Regions from separate parts of the Halobacillus sp. K22 genome, predicted to be linked through region 3. Evidence: riboswitches for the same ligand, from Rfam matches in the RefSeq annotation. Region 3 holds a riboswitch; each other region holds the start of a gene.
What was found. Region 3 has a riboswitch for S-adenosylmethionine ahead of metK (methionine adenosyltransferase). Riboswitches for the same ligand answer to the same signal wherever they lie in the genome.
Positions count from the first base shown of each region.

Region 1: another riboswitch for S-adenosylmethionine. It lies ahead of ACTWPM_RS09790 (O-acetylhomoserine aminocarboxypropyltransferase/cysteine synthase family protein); the one in region 3 lies ahead of metK (methionine adenosyltransferase).
Region 2: another riboswitch for S-adenosylmethionine. It lies ahead of ACTWPM_RS15835 (phosphoadenylyl-sulfate reductase); the one in region 3 lies ahead of metK (methionine adenosyltransferase).
Region 4: another riboswitch for S-adenosylmethionine. It lies ahead of msrA (peptide-methionine (S)-S-oxide reductase MsrA); the one in region 3 lies ahead of metK (methionine adenosyltransferase).

Region 1 covers NZ_JBQQCN010000011.1:18,705-23,766, forward strand. The annotation lists gene ACTWPM_RS09770 (aldo/keto reductase) at 1-92, opposite strand, end outside; gene ACTWPM_RS09775 (hypothetical protein) at 240-503, opposite strand; gene ACTWPM_RS09780 (ABC transporter ATP-binding protein) at 721-1,506, opposite strand; gene ACTWPM_RS09785 (DUF2188 domain-containing protein) at 2,405-2,602, opposite strand; SAM riboswitch class I at 2,754-2,863, shown strand; gene ACTWPM_RS09790 (O-acetylhomoserine aminocarboxypropyltransferase/cysteine synthase family protein) at 2,958-4,661, shown strand; gene metX (homoserine O-acetyltransferase MetX) at 4,682-5,062, shown strand, end outside.
Region 2 covers NZ_JBQQCN010000024.1:17,323-22,384, reverse strand. The annotation lists gene ACTWPM_RS15845 (SagB/ThcOx family dehydrogenase) at 1-42, shown strand, start outside; gene ACTWPM_RS15840 (sulfite exporter TauE/SafE family protein) at 49-945, opposite strand; SAM riboswitch class I at 1,838-1,942, opposite strand; SAM riboswitch class I at 2,110-2,210, shown strand; gene ACTWPM_RS15835 (phosphoadenylyl-sulfate reductase) at 2,316-3,047, shown strand; gene sat (sulfate adenylyltransferase) at 3,061-4,215, shown strand; gene cysC (adenylyl-sulfate kinase) at 4,233-4,832, shown strand; gene cobA (uroporphyrinogen-III C-methyltransferase) at 4,829-5,062, shown strand, end outside.
Region 3 covers NZ_JBQQCN010000015.1:5,154-10,215, reverse strand. The annotation lists gene pckA (phosphoenolpyruvate carboxykinase (ATP)) at 1-382, opposite strand, end outside; SAM riboswitch class I at 961-1,073, shown strand; gene metK (methionine adenosyltransferase) at 1,299-2,495, shown strand; gene ACTWPM_RS11810 (gamma carbonic anhydrase) at 2,661-3,173, opposite strand; gene ACTWPM_RS11805 (lysophospholipase) at 3,235-4,032, shown strand; gene ACTWPM_RS11800 (tetraprenyl-beta-curcumene synthase family protein) at 4,068-5,062, shown strand, end outside.
Region 4 covers NZ_JBQQCN010000034.1:30,642-35,703, reverse strand. The annotation lists gene ACTWPM_RS18740 (gamma-glutamyltransferase family protein) at 1-357, shown strand, start outside; gene ACTWPM_RS18735 (chromate transporter) at 397-966, shown strand; gene ACTWPM_RS18730 (chromate transporter) at 963-1,493, shown strand; gene ACTWPM_RS18725 (AIM24 family protein) at 2,311-3,009, shown strand; SAM riboswitch class I at 3,187-3,306, shown strand; gene msrA (peptide-methionine (S)-S-oxide reductase MsrA) at 3,425-3,898, shown strand; gene eutH (ethanolamine utilization protein EutH) at 4,028-5,062, shown strand, end outside.

The DNA of each region.
Region 1 (5,062 bases), on a different contig from region 3:
GCATCTTTCTTTTCTAATTTATTAATCCTCATACAGCCTAAAGAAATTTCCCCAACTTCTAATTCGCTGTTACCAAGCTTCAGCTTTTTCAAACTCCCACCTCTTCCTCATTGAATGGTTCTATCCTAACATTATATTGAAAATAAAGTAATTGAAAACGCTTGATTGTAGAACGAGCATTGCAAAGAAAAAAACCCCAATCTAAGAAAAAATAGAGCGGGGTTTTCGTCTTCATTCGTTTAATTTTTTTCTTCAATTGGTTCATCAAATAAATCCGTAAACTTAGCAACATTTTCGTAGCTGAATTCAAACGCCATTCTTACTTCGCCAAAGCCAGGCTGAAAGAAGTAGCCTTGCACTTCATAACTGCTTTTGTTCTCCCTGACCTTAGTTAGGTGAAAATAGCGCTGGATATATTGAGCCATTTCTTCCAGTTTCTTGTTCCGTACCTTTATCCATTGTTCTTTTAGCTCATCTGTTGGAAAGTCCGATTCCTTTAACATTTGATCACTCCTCTACGGAAATCAAAGCTCTGAAACTGTATATAATCATTATAATATAAGAGCTTACCGATATTTTCAACTGCTATTCAGTAATAAAACTTAGATAAAGTCATGCATTTACCTTTTATTATGGTTAACACACAAAAAAAGAGGGGCAAACAGGATAGGAATAAAACAGCTACGTTAACTATCCTTAAAACGAAGAGAAGTAATGAACTTATCCCTTCTGCACTTTAGATAGAAAAGGACGCTCGTTATGCCAGCTCACATCCACGTCCAGATCAAAAAATCTGGAGAGCTGCTGGCTGGTAATCATCTTAGTTGTTTCGCCAGCATTGAAAACCTCTCCCTCTTTAAGCAGTAAAGTCTTGTGAAAAACAGGAAGAATTTCTTCAACATGATGCGTTACGTAAATCATTGTGGGAGCATTAGGTTTCTTTGTGATCTCTTCAATAGATTCGAGTAATTTCTCCCTTGCTATAAAATCTAGGCCACTTGTAGGCTCATCAAGAATCAGGAGGGAAGGTCCCGCCATGAGTGCTCTAGCAATTAAAACACGCTGTTTTTCCCCGGTTGAAAGAGTTTCATAATTTCGGTTGGCATAGTCAATACACCCAAGGTCTTCAAGTAATGAGATTGCCATTTGCCTCATGGAGTCTGTAGGGGTTTCATAAAGTCCGATAGAAGCAAATGCTCCGCTCAGCACCACTTCAAAAGCATTATCGCCCTGGTGGATCTTCTGCTGAATAGCTGAAGAAACGAACCCAATCTGTTTACGGAGGCGTTCTGCAAGATAAGTCTTCCCAAACTGCATACCTAATACGTTAACCTCTCCCTTTGTTGCAAAGGTGTATGCATTCAGTAAGTTAAGGATGAACGTTTTTCCAGAGCCGTTCAGTCCCAGCAGTACCCAGTGCTCTCCTTCTTCAATATGCCAATTAATATCCTTTAGAATCCATCTGTCTCCTCGTCTCAAAGATACGTTTTCCATCTCCAGCACCATAGATGTGACTCCCTTCTAGCCGCCTACTATTTATATGAATTTATGTACGTATAATACCCTGGCAGGAAATAAATCTCTTTCCTTTCCAGCAAGATCGTTAATTCTTCACCTGACTGAACTTTCTACATAGATAGACGGTTTTCGCAACGGGAATTATATAATCATAATTATTTCAAAATTCTTTGAAAATAACAAGTCACCCCAGTAACACGAAACACCAGAATGACTCCTCCAATTAACATATCCACTGCACGGATCTAATAGATCAAGTTGATGATTTATAATAAAAAGTTTTTGAGCTATAGGGCCGGATACTTGAAGACTCGATTTCGAGATATTCCAGGTCCGTTGCTAATAAAGAGAGTGGCTGACTACGGGAACAACTCGCTTTCCTGCGGGGGAACTGGCAAGCCTCCTCAGTCGTTACCACTCCTTGTGGGGTCTCGCCTAGCTCCTTCTCCCGCGGGAGTCTCGTCGTTCCCTTCGCCAGCCTATGCTTGAAAAGCGAACGGACCCTTCTATAGTCGTTAGAAGGTGCTTGACCCGCCTCAAATGCTTCTATAGCGGGAATTATGACTTTACACGCTCATTGTTAGAAGTTTTATCTCCATCATAAACCGAGCCTCTCAAACAAGATTTCGAGCTCCATATATCGCAAGGGCCGGAGGGGGACGATGTAGACTCCAGTGGGATAAACATGAGCGGTGAGACCCCGGAAGTCGAAGACTGAGGAGGCTCAGCACATGCCCTCGGAAAGCGAAATCGTCCCCCGCAGAACCTAATTCTAACAAAAGTCTCGAAACTGAGTCTTCCAGTAACGGGAGCTTATCTTTAATATGTAACACAAAAATAAAGGAGACACTCAAAAAAAAGACCCCCATTTAGGGAGTCTTCTTTATTAATAACTTCTTTCATCTTCCACTTCGTGGTTCTGATCTAGAATATAGAGCTTGCTTGGTTTGTTTTCTTGAGCCATTTCTTCAGCTTTTGCTACTGCTGTATCACGCTCATCATACAAATCCGTAGGGGCAACATCCTCTATTTTGATCAACCAGCCTGTTACGTCTTTATTTGGTGCAACTGTGTATTCCTTCATGTCTATTCACTCCTTTTACTATACTTGCTAAACCATTCCCACCCCACTGGCATTTCAAACGTATTCGAATTTTGCACAAATAGTTTGACAATTAAGCATAAAACACTTTATAATTCCATACAAGTTAATGAATAGCTGAATATTATAAAAACTCTTATCGAGAGTGGCAGAGGGACTAGGCCCTGTGACGCCCGGCAACCTTCAAGTAGATACTTGAAAAGGTGCTAATTCCTACAGATCTATGGATCTGGAAGATAAGTGGAGGAACTGATTGCTACGCCCTCTTCTTACTTAAGAAGGGGGCTTTTAAATTTTTTTGAATAATGATGAAATATAAATTTAGGGAGGATTATTGATGACATTACCTTTTCACAAATTTGGACCTGAAACTTTATTACTTCACGGAGGCCAGCAACCAGACCCAGCTACTGGATCACGTGCTGTACCAATTTACCAGACCACTTCTTACGTCTTTAATGACACTGACCATGCTCAAAACTTATTTTCATTAGCGGAGCCTGGCAACATTTACACCCGTATCATGAACCCAACCGTCGATGTACTAGAGCAACGCATTGCTTTACTTGAAGATGGCGCTGCTGCAGTAGCTACCGCTTCAGGCATGTCTGCCATTACTATGGCTATCCTCAACATTGCCAGCGCTGGAGATGAAATTGTAGCCTCTTCCCATTTGTATGGAGGAACCTATAACTTGTTCGTTCACACTCTGCCTAAGTACGGGATTACTGTTCATTTTATTGAAGGAACCAGCCCAGAGGATTTCAAGAAAGCTGTTACCCCTAAGACAAAAGCCATTTTTGCCGAAACGATCGGTAACCCAAGCTTAAATGTTCTGGATATTGAAGCTGTGGCTGACGTAGCTCATGAACATCACATTCCTCTTATCATCGATAACACGTTTGCTACTCCTTACATTTGCAAACCGATCAGCTGGGGCGCTGATATTGTCATTCACTCAGCTACAAAGTGGATAGGCGGCCATGGAACGACAATTGGCGGGCTCGTGGTAGACAGTGGACGCTTCAACTGGGATCATGAAAAATTCCCAGGATTCACGGAACCTGATGAAAGTTATCACGGCGTACGCTTTGGTCTTGATGTAGGTCCCGCCGGCTACGCTGTTAAGCTGAGAGTCCAGCTGCTTCGTGACACGGGTGCCTGCTTGAGCCCTCACAATGCATTTTTGCTTCTCCAAGGTCTTGAAACCCTTCATTTGAGAATTACTAAACATTCTGATCAAGCTCTTGAAGTTGCTAAATACCTACAGTCTCATGAAGGTGTGGAATGGGTGAATTTCCCTGGACTCTCTGATCACCCTACTCACCCGCTTACTAAGAAATACTTCAGCTATGGATATGGATCCATCGTCGTCTTCGGAATTAAGGGAGGGCGCGAAGCTGGAAAAAAACTGATTGATCAAGCGAACCTCTGGTCTCACGTCGCCAATGTCGGGGATGCGAAATCACTAATTATTCATCCTGCTTCGACTACTCACCAGCAGCTAAGTGATGAGAATCTTGAAAAATCCGGGGTGACGGAAGAACTAGTCCGTCTGTCTGTTGGGCTTGAATCAATAGAGGATTTAATTGCAGAGCTGGATGCGGGTCTTAAAGAAGCTACTGGTTTCTCAAAACCATACAAAAACTCTAAAACCGTTATAGAAGAAACACTATCGTCATCATTGGACCGTTCGAATAATGAACTGCGTCAAAAAGTTATCGCTATCGTGGGAGCTGTTTCAAACGATGAACTCTCTAACGAGGCTAAGAAGCTTTCACGTTTAGGCTTTCAAGTTGTAGAAATCTCAAGCATTTCAGACCTTCAAGCTTCTTCCCTGCCAGCAGTTGATGTGCTTTATGCAAAAGAACTCGATCAAGATTCTATCAACTCGGCACAAGCGATTAAACCTGGCTTGTTATGGTCAAGAGACTCTGTACCAGAAGTTCAGGATAATCTTGTCACTGGCCTCAGTCTTTATGAATCAATTATAGCGTTACGTTCCGGGCAGTCTTATACGGAAACGCCACTATCTGTCTAAACTGGAAAGGAGGCATGAACATGTCTGTAAAAAATCCCACCAGCTACCAGTTTCCAAATAAAACCATTTCTATCGGCTCTTTTACATTTGAATCTGGAGATCAATTGCCCGATGTAGAACTTGCCTATGAACGATTTGGACCAGCTGGTGCTCCAGCCATTTTAATATGCCATGCGTTAACAGGAAATCAGTATGCGGTTGGTTCCGAGGAGCAGCCCGGCTGGTGGGCCGGATTGATTGGCAGAGGGCTTCCCATTGACACCTCTCAATTTCAGGTCATAACATTTAATGTATTAGGTGGCTGCCACGGGTCTACGGGACCAGCCAGTTTAAACCCGGAAACTGGTGAACCCTACCGATTAAGCTTCCCGCCGGTCACCGTCCGTGATATAGTCCACGCA
Region 2 (5,062 bases), on a different contig from region 3:
CACCGCCCGAAGAGCCGTCTGATTGGCGGCATGCATATTTAGGCAGTGCTACGACGTTTCTTTTAACGGAGAGTTCCCCTGACGGTTAAATTGAATGTTTCGTTTAATGGAGAAAAGGACGCATGCTCCCCAGCCTGCAATGAGGATGGTATAAATAAGTGTCAGCGCATCACCGCTGATGGAAACGGACTGCAGTACAGTGCGCAGATTCACTAGGATAATGAAACCACCGGCAAGCACTCCGAGAATCAGAGCTGGAAGGATCCGAACCAGCCAGGCGGCAAGTGGGGCGGCCAGTACTCCCCCAATAACAAAAGCCGCAACCCACAGCCAGTTGAACTGATCGATTCCTAAAAATATAAGAAAACCGAGGGTGGCAGAAGTCGTCACGGCAAACTCGGTCGTATCTACTGTACCGATGACTTTTCTAGGTGTCGCTCCCTTTTGTGATAGGAGAACTGGAGTGTTGATAGGCCCCCATCCACCGCCGCCTATGGAATCCATGAATCCTGCCAGGAAGCCAAGCGGGTACAGAAAGCGTTTTTTGAGCGGCTTTCTCTTCTGGTTCTCATTTGACGGACGCAGAAAAAGAAAACGAGCGATGATATAAATCCCGAGCAAAAGTAAGAAAGAGGAGATAAAAGGCTTAATCATATCTCCTGGGAGATTACTCAGAAAAGCTGCTCCCAAAAATGCGCTGACCGCTCCCGGAACAATTAAGGTCAGGGCTAATTTTTTATCCAGGTTTCCGAACTTATAGTGTGAAAATCCAGAAACGCCTGTTGTAGCGATTTCAGACATATGGATCGAAGAGGAGGCAATCGCGGGAGCCACCCCGTAGGCGAGCAAAAGGGAGGAAGAGCTGAGCCCGAATGCCATCCCCAGCGCACCGTCGATAAGCTGGGCAAAAAAACCGACGAACGAAAAAATAAGTAATCTTCTCACGTTTCAACACTCCTGTTTCTATAATTTATTATTCTGATTGATTTACTAGGTTTTATGTTTAAAAAAATCTAGCTGTTATGTATTCCTGACCAGGCTTACAGAGCAAAGAAAAACGAGTTGTTTTCTAAGCAGTTTCCATCTCAATTCTTACACTATATGGACCTGAAATGAATAAAGTCACTTCTTTGTTAAATTTATTGTTGTTTTTTCATTAAAAGCTTATTACACAATAGGGCCGGTTAGTTGAAGACTCAGTTTCGAAATGTTTTGTGGAGAAAGGGGCTCCAGGGAACGACTCGCTTTCCGCGGGCATGAGGTGAGCTTCCTCAGGCTTCGCCTTCCGGGATCTCACCGATCATGTTCATCCCGCAGGAGTCTACATCGTCCCCCTCCGGACCTTGCCAAATCAGAGACTCAATACCATTTCCAACATCACCTGCATAATGATGAATTAGACTATGTGGTTTTCTACCTATTTTCAGGATGTAACTACACCCAATAGCCTGTCATAAAAGCATTTAACCCAGATTAAGCAGGGAAATTATTCTCTTCTGGAAGGGTCCGTTTTTCTTAATCATGTTGGGTTGGTGGGGAAATGATGAGACTCCCGTGGGAGAAGGAGCTAGGCGAGACCCCGCAGGGAGTGAAAACGACTGAGGAGGCTTGCCAGTTCCCCCACAGGAAAGCGAGTTATTTCCCCACCAGCCCTTCTCCATTTAACGTAACGGACCCCGGTTATCTTGAAACTGAGTCTTCCACAATAGGGAGCTTAATTTTAAGATCAATACGGAAGTTCATAAGAGCAGAAATTACAATTATTAACAGAGAATCCTGTAAAAAGGCTAAGAAAAAACCTCTTCCCTGAGGAAGAGGTGAAAAGCTGAATAGCTTAACCTTATCTCTCAGACAATGTCTGCTGGAATGAGCACCTTCTCCAACTAGGAGAGGTTGCTGCGGGATCAACGGACCAGATTCCTTCCCCGGCTCTCTATAAGGATTTATTCAATTTTTAAAATTAAGATACTTTTCAATCTAAAGGGGAAAGGCAAGGCCTGTCAAGCACAATTATTAAAAATACAGAATATTTAAATTAAGCATTGACATATAATAAAAAGGAGCATAAGATTTAAAACAATCACATTTCAAAAAAATTCAATCATCGTTTTCTTATCTCGAGAGGTGGAGGGACTGGCCCTTTGAAGCCTCGGCAACGGGTCAACAGACGCTGTGCCAATTCCAGCAAGCTATTACTTGAAAGATGAGAAGATGAGACGCTGGCTTATTTTTGCTGAACGCCTCTCTTCTTTTTTCTCGGGAAGAGAGGTTTTTGATTTTTATAATGATTTGTTTTGTGGGAAGGGAGGATAAAAATGACCAATCCAGCCATAACTTACGAAGAGTTCACAGGCGATCCTTTTGAAAATCTGGGCCCTGAAGGGGAAACCAAGGGGGCACTTGAAGTACTGAAATGGGCTTATGATACCTATGGTTCTTCGATTACCTACGCCTGCAGCTTTGGTGCTGAAGGAATTGTACTCATAGATTTAATAGCAAAAGTTAAAAAAGATGCCCACATCGTTTTTCTTGATACGGAAATTCATTTTCAGGAAACATACGATTTAATCGATAAGGTGAAGAAAAAATACCCTGACTTGAATATTGAAATGAAAAAACCGGAATTAACACTGGATCAGCAAGCCGAAAAACATGGCTCAGCCTTATGGAAACGAGAGCCGGACAAATGCTGCTTTATCCGTAAAATTAAACCGCTGGAAGAAGCATTGAGCGGGGCCACAGCCTGGGTGTCCGGACTGCGGCGCGAACAGTCGGTAAGCCGAAGCCATACCAATTTTGTTAATAAAGATGATCGATTTGAATCAATTAAGGTTTGTCCCCTTATCTACTGGACATGGGACGACGTATGGCAATATATCCGAGTAAACGACTTGGATTACAATGATTTGCATGATCAAGGATATCCAAGTATCGGCTGTATCCCTTGCACATTTGCAGCGGATAGCAACGACCGCTCCGGACGATGGAAAGGCTTTAACAAGACCGAGTGCGGTCTTCATACGACAGGTAACAACGAGAGTGAATAAAGGAGGAAATCACATGTCTACAATTATCGCTCCCCACGGCGGGACGCTTGTCAATCAAATAAACGAAGGGGCTGACACTTCAGCCCTTACCACAAAAATTGAACTGGATGCCATGGCTTTAAGTGATTTAGAACTGATCGGGAACGGAGCCTACAGCCCCTTAACCGGTTTTCTGAATCAAGAAGATTATCATTCCGTCGTTGAGAATATGAGGCTGAAAGACGGAACACCATGGAGCATTCCTATTACGCTGCCTGTAAATACAGAACAGGCCAATGAGCTTCAGACGGGACAGAAAGCTGCGCTCGTTCAAAACGGTACGACTTACGGTACGATCACAATTAGTGAAGTCTATTCTTCGGATAAAGAAAAAGAAGCAGAGAATGTGTACTTAACCAAAGAATCCGCGCATCCTGGCGTAAATAAACTTTACGGCCGTCCGGACTATTACGTTGCCGGTGAAATTGAGCTGACAAAGCGGGCCGAGAAAGAACATGACGAAAAATTCTACCTGGACCCTGCTCAGTCGAGAGACTTATTTAAGGAGCTGGGCTGGAGTAAAGTCGTCGGCTTCCAAACCCGTAATCCGGTTCACCGCGCTCACGAATATATTCAGAAAGCTTCCTTGGAAACGGTAGATGGACTGTTCTTAAATCCACTTGTCGGTGAAACGAAAAGCGATGATATTCCGAGTGATGTAAGGATGAAGAGCTACCAGGTGCTGCTCGAAAACTACTATCCGGCGAATCGTGTAGTGCTTGCTGTCTTTAGTGCGGCTATGCGCTATGCCGGCCCGCGAGAAGCTATTTTTCACAGTCTTGTCCGTAAGAACTTCGGCTGCTCCCACTTCATTGTCGGCCGTGACCACGCTGGAGTAGGCGATTACTACGGTACCTACGACGCTCAGAAAATCTTTAGTCATTTCACAGAGGATGAACTGGGAATAACGCCAATGTTCTTTGAACACAGTTTTTACTGCCAGGCGTGTGAAGCAATGGCTTCTCACAAGACGTGCCCGCATGATGCCAAACACCACGTCATTCTTTCCGGTACAAAAGTACGTGAACTGCTTAGAAATGGCGAAAAACCGCCAAAAACGTTCAGCCGTCCCGAGGTCGTTGAAACGTTGATTGAAGGACTACGAGATAAACAAACCACTGACTCATAACGGAAAGGATGATGGATATGGGATCCAATCTCACGTGGCATGATGCTGCAGTAAATGTAAACGATTATCGAAAAAAGAACGGACACCATAGCGGAGTGATCTGGCTGACCGGTTTATCTGGATCCGGGAAATCAACCATTGCGAATTTAGTCAATAAGCAGTTGTTCGAAAAAGGTCTGCAAACGTACTTACTGGATGGGGATAACATTCGGCAGGGGCTGAATAGCGATCTTGGTTTTTCAGCAGAGGACCGAAAAGAAAATATCCGCCGGATCGGCGAGGTCGCGAAGCTCTTTGCTGACAGCGGATCGATCGTTCTGACGGCTTTTATCTCTCCTTATCAGGAAGACCGTGATCAGGTAAGAAAGTTATTTAACAAAGACGAATTTCTGGAAGTCCACGTGGATTGTCCTGTAGAAGAGTGTGAGAAGCGCGATCCAAAAGGCTTGTACAAGAAAGCAAGAAAAGGGGAAATCAAAGGCTTTACCGGTGTAGATGCTCCTTATGAAGCACCCGCTTCCCCTGAGCTCAAATTAGAATCCGGCAGTCTGGATGAGCAGGCATGTGCGGACCGGCTTGTTGCTTTCTTAATCGAAAAGGGGTGGGTCAAAGGATGAGCAAAGTATTTATCGTTGGTGCAGGACCAGGAGATGTGGATTTAATTACCGTCAAAGGGTTAAAAGCCATTCAGCAGGCAGACGTGATCCTTTACGACCGTCTTGTCAATCAGGAGCTTTTAGATGAAGCGGGAGAGCGAACCGAGCTTGTGTATTGTGGAAAAAGCCCGAACAACCACTCCCTCAGTCAATCGAGCATTAACGGTCTGTTATGCAAATTTGCGCTTCAA
Region 3 (5,062 bases):
CAAACTCATTAATCACCTGAATGGGAAGACGGAACTTTTCATCTGCTCCTGCGTATCCTTTAAATACGAATAAATCATTGCGGTTCTTTAAGTAATCCAGTACTTTATGATAAAGGTTTACAAATACATCATCTTCAATAGATTGATTTACTTTGCCCCAGTCAACCAATTGACTAGACTGGTCATCCTTGACGATGAATTTATCGTTGGGAGACCTTCCCGTATAAGCACCGGTTGTTGCCTGGATGGCACCTTTGTCTGTCAATGTTCCTTCGTTGCGATCCAGAACCCTTTCCACTAGCTGAGGGACCGATAATTGATGGTGGACATGGTCTTGAGCTAATAAAAGATTCAATTCTGACATTTGATTAATGGCACTCATATGTGTCTACCCGCCTTTATAAGAAGATTTTAATCCAAGCTATGTGTTAATCTGAACATTAGTATAACACAATTGATTTATTAATCCATACTAATAATGAAAATGCTTTCAAAATTTTTTTAAGGCTTTTCTTTAAATCTCGAAAGGTATTTTTTTAGCTGGATGAGGTGGAAATTGAACGCCAATCGCTTTCGTGTTGGCGTGCCTGCCTCCTTCTCATTCTTAGATAGAAATGTGCAGGGAAATCCGCATCATCGATTACTATAGACCTTTATAGGAAGGCCAACCTGAAGATGAAAATAATCCGCCCACTTATTTTCTGGTGAGCTTTGTAATTAATTTCTTCCTTTAATATGGAGAATATAAAGGAAGGAGAATGAGAAAAGTCATATGAATTATACTATGTAGGAATGGCGGGAAGGTTTAATACTTTTCCCAAAAAAAAGCTGGGTGCCCCTAAAAGTGAAAATAAGAGATTGAATTAAGGCTACGATCCTAAAAATAGGTATTTTTCACGTCATTAATGCTTTAATTGACATTAAAGTACGTTTTCGATACGATATCCTAGAACGGAAACTCTCTTATCCAGAGTAGGTGGAGGGACAGGCCCTTTGAAGCCCAGCAACCGTCATGTGCAATATGACATGGTGCTAACCTGAAGCAAGGACGAATACTCCTTGGACGATAAGAGCGAAAGGAAGCAGCCCCCTTTCCTCGAGTCAGGAAGGGTTTTTTCTATTTATAAGGCAATATCTAAACCACCTGATATGCCTATTGCTATTCCAAATTGCTTGCACCTTAGGTTGTGACATCCATAAGAAAAGAGCATAGATTGAAACTATGAAAAAGTTTCTACACATACTGGTAAAGAGTTCCGTCTAATACTTTGTACTTACAGAAGGAGGAGTTTTTCAGAATGCCAGCCAATCGCCGGTTATTCACATCAGAATCTGTTACAGAAGGTCACCCTGACAAGATTTGTGACCAGATCTCTGATGCCATTTTAGATGAAATTTTAAAAAATGACCCAAATGCAAGGGTTGCATGTGAGACAACGGTAACAACGGGACTAGTACTTGTTTCAGGAGAAATCAGTACCAACACGTATGTTGATATTCCAGCCATTGTTCGTAAAACAATCAAGGAAATTGGATATACAAGAGCTAAATTTGGATTTGACGCTGATACGTGTGCTGTATTGACAGCAATTGATGAGCAGTCTCCTGATATTGCTGGCGGCGTGGATGTTGCCTATGAATCCAGAGAAGGCCAGATGAGCGATGATGAAATAGAAGCTATAGGCGCAGGAGACCAGGGTTTGATGTTTGGTTTTGCCAATAATGAAACCAAAGAATTGATGCCTTTACCAATTTCATTAGCCCATAAACTTTCCAAACGGTTATCAGATGTACGTAACGATGGAACGCTGGAATACTTGCGGCCAGATGGGAAAACACAAGTGACGATTGAGTACGATGCTAATGATCAGCCTGTTCGCGTAGATACGATCGTTATATCAACTCAGCATGCTGAAGAGATTACACTTGAACAAATAAAAAAAGATCTTAAAGAACAGGTTATTGATCCAGTTGTTCCGAGTCATTTAATTGATGACAGTACCAAGTACTTCATTAATCCTACAGGCCGCTTTGTTATTGGAGGGCCTCAAGGGGACGCTGGACTAACAGGTAGAAAAATTATTGTTGACACCTATGGTGGCTATGCCCGTCATGGCGGCGGGGCATTCAGTGGAAAAGACGCCACAAAGGTAGATCGTTCTGCTGCTTATGCAGCCAGATATGTAGCTAAAAATATTGTAGCAGCTGGTCTTGCTGATACAGTTGAAGTGCAGTTAGCCTACGCTATTGGGGTGGCACAGCCTGTGTCCATTTCCATCAATACCTTTAACACAGGAAAGGTAACTGAAGAGGACCTCGTTGCAGCGGTAAGAGATCTGTTCGATCTTCGTCCAGCCGGTATCATTAAGATGCTTGATTTACGCAGGCCTATCTATAGACAGACTGCGGCTTACGGGCACTTTGGCCGCACAGATGTAGAGTTTCCATGGGAGAAAACGGATAAGGCGGATAAATTAATACAACGTTTCAGTTAAAGGAACAGTTACTATATTTTAAAAAGGGAACTCCTTAAATAGGATAGTTCCCTTTTTTTGAATCCATCTCATGTAGAGTTTAACCTTAAAATCAAATCGGAAGTTTAACAGTTTTTTTAAAATAAACGTAAGTGGTCTGGTTTGTACTGGGAGAGTTATCCAGGATCAATCTTGCAATCCTTTGTAATATTGACCTTTCTCTATATAACTGGACCGGATTCGATTCATTTCTTTTATGTCATCTTCGGTCAATTCACGTACAACTTTGGCCGGCCTGCCGAAAGCAAGGGTGTTCGGAGGAATCACCTTTCCCGGAGGTACGAGACTGCCGGCGCCAATAAAAGCCTGTTCTCCTATTTCAGCTCCGTCCAGGATTAAGGCTCCCATGCCTATTAAAGCATTTTTCTTAATATGCGGAGAGTGAAGGGTAACTTGATGACCAACCGTCACACCATCTTCAATTACCAATGGAAGATTTGGACTTTGATGCAGCAGACTTAAGTCCTGAATATTCACATTGTTGCCAATATGTACGGATGATACATCTCCTCGAATAACTGTTTTAAACCAAATGCTTGAGTAAGCACCGATCGTTACATCCCCCGTTATTACAGTATCTTCAGCGATATAAGCAGTTTCATCAATCTGAGGTTCTTTTCCTTTATATTCGCAAATCATACTAAACCCCCTTATAATATGGTTATATTAAGTATAGCAAAGTGATAGGAGCCGTGTAGAAGTGAAACGATTAAACTCCAATCAAAATTTAGCCACAATTGTTATTGTTCATGGTGCTTTTGAACATGCCGGACGTTATCAATCACTGGCAGAAAGCTTTCGTGACGATGGATTTAATGTTATTTATGGTGATCTTCCAGGCCAAGGCTCAACTGAAGGGAAAAAAGGTCATATAAAAAAATTTGAAGCCTACATAGATACTGTACGTAAATGGCTTCAAATAGCGGACTCATCCCGTCCTGTTTTTTTACTGGGGCATAGTATGGGAGGGACTGTGGTCATGAGGGTTATGCAAGAGTTAAAGCCTTCGGTGGATGGAGTGATTCTCTCCTCCCCTGCCGTAGGGATATTAAACGGAGCCAGTAAGTCTCTGGAAGCGGTCACTCATGTAATGAATAAAGTTTGGCCTTCCGTTCTCGTGAAAGCCCCTTTTAAACCAGAGTATGTTACGCGTAATCCAGATGTTATTGCCAATGATAAACAAGATCCTCTTATCATAGAGAAAATATCTATTCGATGGTATAAGGAATTCCGTAAAGCAATTAAGAAGTCATTATCGGAAGTAGGAGAGTTTCCGAACGTGCCTTTATTAGTCATGCAGGCAGGTGAGGATTATATGGTAGATTCCGAAAAAACTAAAGAGTGGTTTCATAAAGTCGGCTGCCAGGAAAAAACCTATAAAGAATGGCCGGGATTCTATCATGAAATCTTCAATGAACCTGAGCAGGAAAACGTCTACAATTTCGCTCTGAATTTCATAAATCTCCAAGTAAAACAAGCAGGAAAGGGGGAGTTGTAGTGGCAACCCAGGTACCACAAAATGCTGTTCGTTTAATGTATCGAGTGTACACAGAGGTTTTTCCTGAAGTTCATAAGGAACTGAATTATTGGATTGATCGCGCTAAAAAGATCCCTAACCATGAACTGAGAACCCAGGCGATGGCAAGTATTGAAGATAAGACCTTCCATTGTGAAGGAGGTTCCATTTATTCCATGCTCGCTGGACCAAAATGGAAAGAGTCGATTCGTTTTATTGTGGCTTATCAAACCATTAGTGACTATCTGGATAATTTGTGTGACCGCAGTACTTCCATGGATCCAACCGATTTCCGAATGCTTCATGAATCCATGACAGATGCCTTGACCCCTGAAAATGAAGTGAAAGATTATTACTGTTACCGTGATGATAAAGATGATGGGGATTATTTAAGAGATCTTGTATATACTTGTCAAAATGTACTTAAGGACTCTTCAGATTATCCCTTTGTGCAGAACCACACGTTGAAACTTGGGTCGTTGTATACAGACTTGCAAGTACATAAACACGTGATTGAAGAGGAAAGAATACCGCGTCTTAAAAATTGGTTTAAAGATCATCAATCTGAGTGGCCCCATCTAGAGTGGTATGAGTTCTCTGCCTGTACTGGCTCTACATTGGGAATTTTTTGCCTTGTATCCTATATGCTTAACGGTCGTATGGATGAATCACTAGCGATACAAGTTGAGAAAAGTTACTTCCCTTTTATGCAGGGGCTTCACATCCTGCTTGACTATTATATTGATCAGCGGGAAGACGAAGAAGAAGGGGATTTAAACTTTTGTTCCTATTATGCCCATGAAGAACAAATGAAGCATCGATTTGAATATTTTGTCAAACAAACTCATGAAGAAGTACAAAAACTTCCTGATACAGCATTTCATCAGATGATTCATGAGGGGCTGGTTGGCATGTACCTTGCTGACCGTAAAGTAGGAAAGCTCGATAATGCGAAAAGTTTTGTAAAAGATCTGCTGAAGGTGAGTGGACGTAAAGCGAAGTTCTTTTACTA
Region 4 (5,062 bases), on a different contig from region 3:
ATCCCCGGTTTTTTAACGAAAGGAGACCAGCCCGTCGGACCATTTGGTGTCATGGGCGGATTTATGCAGCCCCAAGGGCATGTGCAGGTCGTCATGAATACGGTTGATTTTCATTTAAACCCACAGGCCGCGCTTGATGCTCCCCGCTGGCAGTGGATGAAAGACAAGACAGTGTGGGTAGAGCCGAACTTTCCTAAACATGTTGCCGAAGCTCTCGCGCGCCGTGGACATGACATCAGCGTGCAGCTGGAAACAGGTGCTTTCGGGAGAGGCCAGCTCATATGGCGTGATCCAGAAACGGGAGTTTTATATGGCGGCACTGAATCAAGAACAGATGGCACGATCTCCGCTTACTGAAGGAAAGAGGAGAGTCGGATTGGAAGGAGAGGAGAAGAAATGCAGCAATGGAATCTCTTTATAGCCTTTTTTCGTGTGGGAATGCTCGGTTATGGAGGAGGTCCTGCTTCCATTCCGCTGGTCCATAAAGAAGTGGTTGAAAAATATAAATGGCTCTCAGACGATGAATTTGGCGATGTGCTGGCATTAGGTAACTCGCTGCCAGGTCCTATTGCTACGAAAATGGCCGGGTACATAGGTTATCGTGTTTCCGGAATCATAGGAATGTTAAATGCAGTATTAGCGACCATTCTTCCTACGATTGTGATTATGATCGTCCTAATTATTTCCTTAAATAGTTTGCGTGATCAGCCCTGGGTCAATGGCATGACACAAGCTGTTGTCCCGGTTGTAGGAGTTATGCTTGCCAAGCTGACTTATGATTTTCTGAAAAAAGCTCAGGGGAGTCTGGGCTGGGTGGTCTCACTATCTCTTGGGGTGGGCTCTCTTTTACTGATTGAATGGATAGGCCTGCACCCTGGCCTGCTTATCTTTGCGCTATTAATGTACGCTTTACTTAAGCCTGTTAAAGATAAGTCTAATTTAAAAAGTCAGGAGCAGTCGTCATGATCTTATGGAAACTATTTGTTGCTTTTTTTATACCTGGAATAGTCGGTTATGGTGGAGGTCCTGCTTCCATCCCTCTGGTAGAAAATGAGGTTGTGGGGCGATTTGAATGGATGAGTGTGACGGAGTTCAGCGAAATGCTTGCTATGGCGAATGCGCTGCCAGGGCCGATTGCAACGAAAATGGCTGGTTTTATCGGCTATCAGCAGGCGGGTGTCCTGGGGGCAGTGGTCGGTGTCTTTGCCACAGTTGCTCCATCGCTTATTTTAATGATTGTCCTATTGAGTTTCCTATATAAATTCAAGGATTCTCCTAGGGTCAAGCGGATGACTAACTTAATCCGCCCGGCAATTGCCGTGCTTCTTGGGATTATGGCCTATCAGTTTTTCTGGAATTCCTATGAATCAACAGGTTTCCTGCAAACGGCGATCCTTATCGTTGCGAGCTTCTTACTACTGGAAAAAGTAAAGCTGCATCCTGCCTTTGTAATCCTTGGATCTCTCATCTACGGCGCCTTATTCTTAGGTTGACCAAAACGAATTAATAAACAAAAGGGCCGGATTGTGTAAGGCTCTGGACCGAGATAAATTGGGATCCTTTACGATATAAGGGAGGGGGCTGGTGGGGAAATAACACCTCTTGTTCCATCACCTAGACACTCGAGACATAAGCCGCTCATCAACGGATTGAAAAACCGCAATCTTTTTGATGGTCAGCTTATGTTGGTCGTGTCTTTCAGGGTGATTCCACATTTCCCCGCCAATCCAACTTTATTAGGGCAAACGACACCATTCTAAAGAGAGTATCCTTTCCTCATTACCCTGACTGAAATGCTTATATAACAGGCTATCTCGCATAGTTCCAACATGAAAAAAAGTATATACGCCCATGTGGTTTTTACTTCTCAAGCGGATGAAAAACGAACAAGTTTCGAGTTTCTGATTTGGCCAGGTCCGGAGGGGAACGGGGAGACTCCTGTGGGGTAAACATGATCGTTGAGACCCCGGAAGTCGAAGCCTGAGGAGGCTCAGCACAGAAGAGGTTCGACTAAGAACGCTACGTCGTGTGGCAACGTCGAACGACCCTGCGTCGTGCAGGGCCGGAAAGCGAGTTCGTTCCCCGCAGGACCTAATTCTCTCACTAGATATCTCGAAACTGAGTCTTCCACAAACGGGAACGTATCTGTAATAATCGACAGAGATTTAAGGTAGTACAAGAACTCATAGCTTCCAGACTCTCTTTAATCCTCAGTCCAGCAAAATTCCCCTGGGTGAAGAAGGAGTACCATAGGAGTAGAGCGAATATCCTGCATAGGAATCAATTTTGATTAAAAAGGGAGAGGAAAGAATGAGCAAATACTCCATTGAACAATTTATAAGAGAAACAAAGCAGGACGATGCCGAAAATGAATACTTTGAGTTGGAAACACCGCGGATTCTGGAAGTAAACTTAACGGATCAGGTATGGGCGAAAGCGGGCTCTATGATCTCCTACAACGGGCAAATCAAGTTCGAAAGAGAAGGGTTTCTTGAGCACGGCGTAGGCCGCTTTATGAAGAAAGCGATGAGCGGGGAGGGTAGTTCCCTTATGAAAGCTACCGGACGCGGCAGCCTTTATTTAGCCGATCAAGGTAAAAAAATTACCATTCTAGAACTGGATAATGAAGAAATCACCGTAAACGGCAATGATCTTCTAGCCTTTGAGCCAGGCGTGGATTGGGATATTCAACTGATGAAAAAAGTGGCTGGAATGATGTCTGGCGGGCTGTTCAACGTCAAACTGCAGGGAAGAGGAAAAGTAGCGATCACTTCTCACTACGAACCGCTCACGATCATGGTGCGTCCAGGGCAGCCAGTGATCACTGATCCGAATGCGACGGTAGCCTGGTCGGGGCATCTGCAGCCAGAATTTCGAACAGATATCAGTTTTAAAACCATCATTGGCCGGGGAAGTGGAGAATCGATCCAAATGGAATTCAATGGTGATGGCTTTGTCATCGTCCAGCCGTTTGAAGAAGTCAGCACTTCAGGAGATCGCGGCAAATAAGGGTTTGTCGAATGAGAAAAACCTTAAAAATAGACGGGCATTTTTTAAAGGGAATCTGAATAGGATAACAAAACGAGAGCTGAATATGTTTTTTCCAAAAAAATTCAAGCTTCATCCTTTACTTCACTGCTAAAACATTGTAAGATATGAAATAACTTAAAAATAAATAACGGAAACTTCTTATCCAGAGAGGCGGAGGGACTGGCCCTTTGATGCCCGGCAACCATCGAATCAATCTAAGGATTGACGAGAACGGTGCCAATTCCTGTAGGATGGTGACATCCTAAGAGATGAGAGGATCGTACGGACTATTATACGACCCCTTTTCTTGGATAAGAAAAGGGGTCTTTTCGTTGTCATATACCCGTAAAGGCTCTCGATAGAAGTTGCGTTAAAAGGAAAGGACAGATGAGAAATGGCAAAGGCAATTTTTGGAGCAGGGTGTTTCTGGGGAGTAGAAGCATTCTTTGAAAAGTTTGAAGGCATCACATCCACACGTGTAGGTTATATTGGCGGGGACTTGGATAATCCTTCCTATGAACAGGTTAAAACGGGGAAAACGGGTCACGCTGAAGCGGTGAAAGTAGAATACGACCCGACTGTAATTACTTATTCTGAACTCGTAAATATCTTTTTTGAAACCCATGATCCAACGTCTAAAAACCGTCAGGGTGCCGATATCGGTCACCAATACCGCTCTGCGATTTTTTACAACGATGCCAGTCAAAAGTATATTGCAGAAGAAAAGATTAAAGAGTGGGATGAAAAAGGTACATTCAAGCGTCCGATCGTTACTGAGGTCGTTCAGTCCACCACTTTCTATGAAGCGGAAGAGCATCACCAGAAGTATTTACAGAAAAATGGTTCGGTAGCATGCGGAATCGGCTAAATAAATCTTTCCTTAGCAGGCGCTCAGAGTGTTTACTCTGAGTGTTTTTTTATGAACGAAAAGTTAGGCGCGGGACTTGGAAGGGAAAACAGTGAACGGAACGAAAAGAGAGAGTAAGAGGAAGATTTCATGAAGGGGGGAGCAGATTTGCTATGGATCAATGAATCGATAGTAATCATCATGTGTATTTTTATGGTGGCAGGGGCTTTGGATTACTATGTACTTAATCAGCGATTATCGTTAGGGAAGCATTTCTATGATGCCTTTATGATGATGGGGCCGCTAGCCCTATCCATGGTAGGGATCATTTCGCTCGCCCCCGTCTTATCAGAGATCACTGCACCTGTCATTAGTCCAGTCTTTAGAGATATGGGCGCTGATCCCTCCATGTTTGCTTCTATGATTTTAGCGATTGATATGGGAGCCTATTCCCTCTCAGAAGCTTTAGCCTTAACAGATGAAGCGGCTGTATTTTCCTGGGCATTTTTAGGAACCATGATGGGACCGACCCTCGTCTTCACTATACCGGTCGCCCTTACCATCATTCAAAAAGAAGACCGGCCTTACTTCGCAAAAGGAATTTTAATCGGAATTGTAACAATCCCTGTGGGCTGCCTGGCAGGAGGTGCGATCGCAGGATATGAATGGTTGTGGATGCTGCAGAATCTAATGCCGGCGCTGTTTCTCTCCGTCTTTATCGGAGTGGGTTTATGGCTGTTCACAAATGGGGCGATACGTGTATTTGCCTGGTTTGGAAAAGGGGTTGAAATCCTAATTATTACGGGACTTGTCGCCATTACGATTGAAACGCTCACCGAATTCACCCTTATCTCAGGATTGGCTCCTCTTTCTGAAGGAGTCTCTATTGTAGGTAGAATTACAGTTACCCTTGCCGGTGCTTATCCTTTGATTGCTTTTTTGAATCAAAAAGGAGAAAAGTTATGGAATCGGTTGAGCAATAAGATCGGTTTAAATGCTTCAGCTATGACCGGCCTGCTCGCTTCTCTTGCCCATCACTTACCGATGCTTGCTATGATGAAACACATGGATCGCCGCGGGAAAGTTGTTAATTCAGCTTTTGCCGTAAGCGGTGCTTTTGTGCTGGGCAGCCACTTTGCTTTTGTAGCAGGAGTTGAAAAAGATATGATCGTTCCAGTGATAACT